DNA from 2 places in the Desulforamulus ruminis DSM 2154 genome. Region 1 is predicted to be linked to the other one. Evidence: riboswitches for the same ligand, from Rfam matches in the RefSeq annotation. Region 1 holds a riboswitch; the other holds the start of a gene.
The links. A riboswitch is a leader RNA that binds a small molecule or an ion and turns the genes downstream of it on or off. The one in region 1 is predicted to bind cyclic di-AMP.
Positions count from the first base shown of each region.

Region 2: linked by a shared signal. The riboswitch ahead of DESRU_RS00780 (CAP domain-containing protein) and the one ahead of DESRU_RS16080 (ABC transporter ATP-binding protein) in region 1 are both predicted to bind cyclic di-AMP.

Region 1 is NC_015589.1:3,242,127-3,246,488, reverse strand. It holds gene DESRU_RS16090 (sigma-70 family RNA polymerase sigma factor) at 1-167, opposite strand, end outside; gene DESRU_RS20620 (sporulation protein YjcZ) at 397-582, shown strand; gene DESRU_RS16085 (class I SAM-dependent methyltransferase) at 806-1,381, shown strand; cyclic di-AMP (ydaO/yuaA leader) riboswitch at 1,554-1,699, shown strand; gene DESRU_RS16080 (ABC transporter ATP-binding protein) at 1,802-2,923, shown strand; gene DESRU_RS16075 (ABC transporter permease) at 2,920-3,561, shown strand; gene DESRU_RS16070 (ABC transporter permease) at 3,584-4,201, shown strand; gene DESRU_RS16065 (glycine betaine ABC transporter substrate-binding protein) at 4,217-4,362, shown strand, end outside.
Region 2 is NC_015589.1:147,630-151,991, forward strand. It holds gene yabG (sporulation peptidase YabG) at 1-452, shown strand, start outside; gene DESRU_RS00775 (chymotrypsin family serine protease) at 518-1,522, shown strand; cyclic di-AMP (ydaO/yuaA leader) riboswitch at 1,729-1,866, shown strand; gene DESRU_RS00780 (CAP domain-containing protein) at 1,870-2,817, shown strand; gene DESRU_RS00785 (DUF3794 and LysM peptidoglycan-binding domain-containing protein) at 3,008-4,362, shown strand, end outside.

The DNA.
Region 1 (4,362 bases):
ATTTTTTCGAAGACCTGGCTGGTAACTTCTTCGGACTCATGAGAATTGCCAATGCGATAACGGATATAGTTATAGAGGCGTTGGTAGTAACTGTCAAAAATATGGGTAAATTGTTCCGGTTCAATTTGGGATTCAGGCCGAAGAAAAAGATCTTTTTTAAAAAACATTGAAAAAGCTTTCTCCATTTTTTACTCCTTTAGAGGATTTATTCCTGGCCAGGTTCCTCTATATGTGAATACGATCAAACCTGCAAACCATTACAAGAAAAAAGAATGATTTCCTTCTAAACGATACAGAAATATTTTTAGTGGATGAAATAGAGCATCACATATTACCTCTAATTCCATATTATGTAAGAGGAAGCAGCTTCCATTAAAAATTAAGGAGGTTATCTGAATGGGTCAAGGATATGGTGGTGCAGGTTGCAATACCGGTTGCGATACTGGATGTAACACGGGCTGCAATACCGGATGCGGTTCAGGTTGTGGAGGTTATGGTTCTTTTCCAGCCTTTATTCTGTTTTTAATTTTAATTTTATTGTTCCTTGGTGGAGGGTTTTACGGGTATAGCGCTCCTAAATAAGCTTTTTAATAAAGAGGGATGCCCTGGTTCCTCCCGGAAAGCACCGTGAGTTTTTCGCCCACGGTGTTTTTCCTGTGTTCCGGATTCTTTGCCATTCAGGAGAGTTGTTCTAAATCTGGGAGGATTTGTTCTGAAAACCACACTTTGTTATAATATTTTGAATAGGCGAGACCGTCCGTCAATTTAAAAACGGATCGTCCAGGGATATTTAGGGAGGGGTTCAATGCCGCACGTATTTGATGCTAAACAAAAGCACAAGTTAGATAATCCGGAGAGAAGAAAAATGTTGCCGCCTGTGGAAACACTGCAAAAATTTGGTCTGCAGCCCGGAGATGTGGTTGCAGATATTGGATGCGGCATCGGCTATTTCACCATTCCGGCGGCCAAGATGGTGGGCGAAGAAGGAAAGGTCTTTGCCTTGGATATTTCAGAAGAGATGTTAATGGAAGTCAAGAATCGGTCGGCAGTGGAGGGAATTGGGAACCTGGAGTTATTGAAAGTGGAGGAAAATCAATTTTCCCTGGCCAGCGATTCCACAACCTTTGTTTTTTTGGCTTTTGTACTCCATGAAGTTCCGGAACTGAAAGCGTATTTGCTTCAGGTCATCCGTATCTTAAAAAGTGGGGGCAGGATAGCGATTATTGAGTGGCAGAAGCGGGATATGCCCATGGGACCGCCGGTGAAACACCGTTTAGCCCAAGAGGATCTGATCCATATTTTAGGGGAGCTGGGTCTGCAATCCATCCAAGATATCCATCTCAGCGATTCTTTTTATGGTCTGGTGGCCCAAAAAGCCTGAGAATTCATTCTTTTAAATCTATCCTTATCCACAGTATGAGGAAATATGTTTTAGCATTTGTAGTATTAATTGTGCTATATCACTGAATATCTTGTGAAATGCCATATCAACGATGTTTATAAGATTATAATAATTTAACCTGTTATGATAAAATTAAGAATATAAAAATATTATATTGTTTTCGCTTAGTCTCTCATTGATGAGAGAGCGGGGGAACCAAAAATGAATTGGGGTTAATACAGTGTGTTCACACTGTTAGGGTTATACTTTTCAATCCGAACCCGTCAGCTAACTTCGTAGGCGTAGAAAAGTTGACAATAACAGCCAAACCTTTTGGCTGTTTGTTATACATTTTTATGCCCCTTCCCCTTGGATAATTCTTCCAAGGGTTTTTTGATTTAAGTTGAATGGAGGTGAAATATGATTAAGTTTGAGAAATTGACAAAGTCTTTTGGAAACCTTGTGGTGGTAGATCAGTTGGATCTACATATCCAGGAAGGGGAGTTTCTGGTTCTAATCGGTCCCAGTGGCTGTGGCAAGACCACCACTTTAAAGATGATCAACCGTCTGGTGGAACCGACATCCGGCAGTTTGTTTGTAAAGGGTAGAAATATCATGGAAATGAATCCGGTTATGCTGCGGCGGGAAATTGGCTATGTCATTCAACAAATCGGATTATTCCCGAATATGAGCATCCAAGAAAACGTGGACGTGGTTCCCCGCCTTTTGGGCTGGGATAAAGAACGCCGCCTGAAGCGGGTTAGAGAGTTACTGGAACTGGTGGATATGGACCCGGATTTGTATGCCCATCGTTATCCCAATGAATTAAGCGGCGGGCAGCAGCAGCGTATCGGCGTGCTAAGAGCACTGGCCGCCGAACCGTCCATCATTCTAATGGATGAACCCTTTGGCGCCCTGGACCCGATTACCCGGGAAAGTCTCCAGGATGAATTAAAGAATCTGCAAAGCAAGCTGCATAAAACCATTGTTTTTGTCACGCACGACATGGATGAAGCCCTAAAATTGGCGGATCGGATTGTGCTCATGAAAGACGGTAAAATTGTCCAGTTGGATACTCCGGATAGGCTGTTGCGCAAGCCGGCCAATGATTTTGTGATTGATTTCATCGGTAAGCACAGAACAAACGGCCAAGAGCTGCAGGCGGTGGAGAGTATCATGAATGCCAATCCGGTACTGATCGGCCCGGAAAAGGGGATTGCCGAAGCGGTGGCCTTGATGAAACGTAAAAGAGTAAACACCCTGCTGGTGGTGGACAATCAGCAGCGGCTGTTGGGTACCGTTTCGGTGGAAACACTGCGGGATCATAAAGAAGCCAACCAGGTGGCCGATCTGGCCTATAGCAAGGTTCCCACTGTGGCGGCCGGCTCGCCGTCCCGGGACGCCTTTGATCTGCTGGTGAATCAAAAATTGGACTATATCCCGGTAGAAGACGCCCAGCGTAAAGTGGTGGGGATTGTTACCCGCACCAGTATGGTGAACGCGCTGGCCAATGTTGTTTGGGGTGAGGAAGAGAGCGCATGAATGATTTAATACAAACCGTGATGAGCCGTCATGTAGAGATACTAACGTTAACCTGGCAGCACATTTATATTACGGCCGGCTCGGTTGCTTTAGGGGCAATGTTAGCCATTCCCCTGGGTATCTGGCTGGCGGGCCGGGAAAAAGCCGCCCGGTATGTTTTAGGTATCATTGGAACCATACAAACCATACCCAGTCTGGCTTTCTTCGGCTTTGCCTTTCCCATTCTGGGCATCGGCCTGCTCCCCGCCATGAGCATCTTGTTCTTATATTCCATTTTTCCCATTCTTCGCAACACCTACACCGGGATTAGAGAGGTGAATCCGGCCTTGGTTGAGGCGGGGAGGGGGATGGGCATGAATCAATGGGAGCTTCTGACCATGGTAAAGTTACCTCTGGCCCTCCCGTTGATTATGGGTGGGGTTAAGATCTCCACCATCTACATCGTCAGTTGGGCTACGGTGGCGGCTTTAATTGGCGCCGGCGGCCTTGGCGATTTAATCCTCGGGGGCATCAGCATGGTAAACATCCATTTAATTCTGGCCGGCACCATTCCGGCCTCAATCCTGGCCCTAATATTTGGTTTTGTCATCACACAGGTTGAAAAAGCGGTGACGCCCCAGGGCTTAAAGGCCAAATAAATCATCATGAAGGAGGTGGAATATGGTTGAAATAACATCCCTTGCCATGGAACATTTGTGGCTTTCGGCCTCGGGGGTATTTATTGCCGCACTCATCGGGATCCCCATGGGCATCCTGCTATTGCAAGTCCGTTCTCTGGCGGAACCGGTACTGGGCCTGATTGATATGCTGCAAACCATCCCCAGCCTGGCGCTGCTGGCCATCGCCCTTTATTACTTTGGACTGGGCAATGGCAGTTTAGTAGCCGCCTTAGTGGTCTATTCTTTGCTGCCCATTGTAAGAAATACTTATTTGGGCTTAAAGGGTGTAGAAGCCAATTTGATTGAAGCGGGCCGAGGGATGGGAATGACCAGGCTGCAATTATTATGGCAGGTTCAATTGCCCATTGCTCTTCCCGTTATGTTATCCGGGTTTCGTGTGGCCATGGTAACCGCCATCGGCATTGCCACCATAGGCACTCTAATTGGCGCCGGAGGTTTGGGCAGCCCCATTTGGAGAGGGATTCAACTGGCCGATAATGCCATGATTTTGTCTGCCGCCATACCGGCTGCGTTGCTGGCCGTACTATCGGACTTACTATTAAGCACTTTAGAGAAAATAACGGTTCCCAAGGGCCTGAGGGCACGGGGATCCACTTAAATGAGGGAGGTACGAATGAGAGGAAAAAAGTTTTATATTTTACTGGCATCATTACTCATCCTAACGCTGGCCTTCACCGGTTGTGGTAACGGATCAGATACAGCCGGGGGAAAGGATAAAATTGTGGTCGGTTCCAAAAATTTTAATGAAAACATCGTTCT
Region 2 (4,362 bases), 870 kb from region 1:
AAGAAGAAGAACAGCCCAAAAGGGTCAAAGAGCTGCTGCAAAAACACTACCCGGATATCCTGGTACTTACCGGGCATGACGGTTTAAAAAAAGGGGCCAAAGATTTAACGGATATTAACAATTATCATAATACCAAGTATTTTATTGAGGCGGTAAAAATTGCCCGCACCTTTGAAAAAAGCAAAGACGATCTGGTGATCTTTGCCGGGGCCTGCCAATCTTGCTATGAGGCCATTCTCAGCTCCGGATCAAACTTTGCCAGCTCCCCCAAAAGAGTATTGATTCATGCCTTTGATCCGGTCTTTGTGGTGGAGAAAATTGCTTATACCTCCATCCATGATCCTATTGCCATTCGGGAGATTATCTCCAGTACCATTACCGGATTTGATGGAATTGGGGGGCTGGAAACCCGGGGTAAACACCGCCTGGGTGTTCCTAAAACAAACTATTAAATGAGTAGCCCTTTGAATTCCTCCGCATATGATGATTTAGGAGTTTATAGGGAGGGATTTCCTTTATGGATAAGCATTTAAAGACCGTTGAACGTGCCCGGTGGAGGCTGCTGGGCATGAATAATGTTGTAGGCGTGGGTGTTGGTTACAAGCATGTGGGCTTGGAACGGACGGAAAGGCCCGCCATTATTGTATTTGTTAAAAAGAAAGAGACTTCTGAGAATCTCAGCAGGGAAAATCTTGTACCTTATAAAATTAACGGCCTGGAAACAGACGTCATCGAAATTGGCGAAGTCCGCTTGTTGAGTGAACGCACCCAGGTCATTCGACCGGCCCAACCCGGGGTCAGTATCGGCCATTACCGCATTACCGCCGGTACCTTTGGGGCCGTGGTGCGGGACCGGGATACCGGGGAAAAATTAATTCTTTCCAATAATCATATTTTAGCCAATGCCTCCAATGGCAATGACGGCCGGGCCGCTGTGGGAGATCCCATTTTACAGCCCGGGGAATATGATGGCGGCACCAAAGATAACCGGATTGCCACTTTGCTCCGGTACATTCCCCTGCAAAAGGGAGAATCTCTAGCCACCTGTCCGGTAGCCAACGTTGCGGCCCGGTTGGCCAATATTTTGGTGCATACCCTTCGACCCAATTATGATTTAAGATTTTTTAAGCGCGGCAGGGCGGAAAATTTGGTTGACTGTGCCGTGGCCCGGCCGGTTCGCGAGAATGTTATCTTTGAAGAAGTTCTGGGGATTGGGCGAATTGAAGGGTTGGCTGAAGCCAGACCCGGCATGCCGGTTGTAAAAAGCGGCAGAACCACCGGTATCACCAAGGGGACCGTTACTGCCGTAGGTGCTACGCTGGAGGTAAAACTGGACGATGAAAGCACCGCTCATTTTAGCGGCCAGGTGGTGACCAATATGAAGTCCCAGGGCGGAGACAGCGGGTCCCTGGTGCTGACGGAAGGCAACCGGGCCGTTGGTCTGCTGTTTGCAGGTTCTGATAAAGTGACGGTATTTAACCCTATTCAACGGGTACTGGAAAAATTAAATGTGGAGTTATAAGCTAGACCAACCCCGGGGACGAAAATCCCGGGGTTTTGTTCCATAGTAAATAATGGTATAGATGATCAATCATGAGAATTTATCCAGAAACTTTGATCATTGCCTATAGAATCTAATTGATTCAATGATTGGCATGTCATACGGTTTTTGTAAGAAAATCCATTTTTTTGTATATTTAGGACAGGCCTTCCGGTTCTGCCGGAAGGGTAAAATTCATGCCGAATCCCGGGAGGTCCCGGGTACGGAGGAACCAGCCATTTGGGGGTGAATCCTTTTATTTTTTAGGTAGGGTTATCCTTGCCCGAACCCGTCAGCTAACTCCGGAGGCAAAAAGGAGGAGAAAGAAAGTGCAGTTTCGTTTAAAAAGAGTTTCCATGTTTCTTGCGACCTTGTTCACGCTCGCCTTTCTGGTATCCATGGCTAGCCCCCAAGCGGCTTTGGCTGTAGACAAGGATGGCCAGCAAATGGTTGCCCTGGTGAATGCGAATCGGTCTAAAGCGGGACTTCCGGCCCTGCAGTACGATTCCCAGCTATGTGCTCAGGCAGCCCAACTCTTAAGCGCCTACCAGAAGACCGGCCAGATTCCCAGCACCGCAAACCTGTATCAGGTAGCTAAAAACGGAGGTTACAAATCCCTTGGACAAACCGTTGTCCGCGGTAGCGATGTAAAGGCCATGGTTGATAAGCAACTAACTTGCTATGGCAACAGCTCGGTTTTAAACGCCAAGTACGACTGCGTGGGTGTGGCCATGGTCAACACCACCAGTGGCAAGCTTTGTGTTCAACTACTGGCCACCAAGGGAAGCAGTAAGCCCGCAACGCCGAAGCCTACGCCCACGCCGACCCCCACTCCTACACCTGGGGATGGGGAACCAAATGAAGGCTCCGGTTCCTCGGATGCCAGCATGAACCAGTTGCAGCAGCAGGTAGTGGATCTGGTCAACGCGGAACGGGCCAAACAGGGACTTAAACCGGTGGTGGCCAAGCAGGACTTAACCGCTGTAGCTCAGTTAAAGGCTCAGGATATGTACAATAAAAAATATTTTTCTCACACTTCTCCCACTTACGGTTCCCCCTTTGACATGATGCGCCAGCAGGGAATTAGTTACACGGCCGCCGGCGAAAATATTGCCATGGGACAGAAGACCGCCCAGCAGGTCATGACCGACTGGATGAACAGCTCCGGTCACCGGGCGAACATTTTAAATGCCAATTATAATGAAATTGGTGTGGGAGTTTACCAGAGTTATAATGGTTATGGTTATATCTGGGTGCAGGAATTTGCCCGCAGATAACGTTTCGGGACAAACCGTGTCCTTGGAATAAAGCCTGGATAATGAACAAAATACCAGAATAAGGCAGCAGGAGGATATATTTCCTCCTGTTTTTTTTCATTTTCTTGAGGATTGACCACATTTTCAGCACATTTCTCCAGCCAAACCAATATATATATTAAGGAGATATTCTGAAAGGAGGCTATGATAAATGGCCATGAAGAGGCAGCCTAAGACGCGGTACCGTAAAACACGCGCCTACGAGAGAGCCGGAACCACGACCGAACCGTTAAGAACAGAAAGGCTGACCGTGGAAGAGGTAATCGCTGAAAATACCGAGCAAACCATAGTTCGTGGAACCCTCTCCGTACCAGAGGAAAAACCCGAAATTGAAGAGATCCTTGCCATTGACACCAAGGTTAAGCTGAGGAAGGTTGAGGTTATTCCCGATAAGGTTATTGTTGAAGGAACCCTTAAACTGAGAGTGATGTATTCTGCCTTTAAAGATGACCAGTCTGTACACACCTTTCATGACGAAATCGATTTTGTGGATTTTGTGGATGTTGAAGGCGCCCGTCCCGGCATGAACAAGGAAGTTGACATTGTGGTAGAGGATGTGAGCCTGACCAGAAATCCCAAGTGCGCCGCGGATTGGGATGTAGCGGCAGTAATTATGGTTACGGCCAGGATCACCGAAACCCGTGAAGTGGATGCCCTGGTTGAATGCCCGGAGGGGTTTGAATGCGAGTCCGAACAAATGAATCTGGAGCAATTGGTAGGCAGTGGCTCCAAACAAGTATTGATTGATGACGAATTTGAAATTCCGGAACGCAAGCCCGATGTTGAAAAGGTCCTGCGCTGCATGTGCGATGTTGAAATCACCAATGTTAAAATTATCCGCAATAAAGTAATCATTGACGGTGAAGTGGAACTGGAGTGCCTTTACACCGCCATGAAAGACGACCAGAAAGTCCATACCTTTGAGAATACCTTTAATTTTACTGATTTTATTGAAATTGAAGGCGCCGAGCAGGGCATGATCGCCAAAGTAGACGTCATGGTGGAGAGTTGCTTTGTTGAAGAGGATGAAGACAATGCATGCCTGCTGTCTCCCACCATTGTCTTAAATGTCACCGCCCGGGTGGTTGAAAACCGGGAAGTGAGTGTAATTACCGAAGTGAAAGGCGCTGAATCCCTAAAAACCGCTACCCTGGCCATGGAGAGCCTGGTGGGCGAAGAATGCAAACAGGTGGTTATCCGGGATTTCAAAGAACCGCCGCATCATAAGCCGGATGTTGACAAAGTCCGGGATATTAAGATTGGCGACATCGTTATCAAGGACAGTGACGTTATCCAGGATAAAGTGCTGGTCCGGGGCACCATCGAGTTCCAGGTGATTTATACCTCGGTGAAGAAGGATCAGGCCGTCCACATGATTCACCGGAAGGTTACTTTCAAGACCTTCATTGACGTTCCCGGCGCCCGCCCTGATGACAATGTAGACTTTGATATAAACGTGGAATGGACCAATGCTAAGATGGACGGTTGCGACCTGCTGATCGAAGC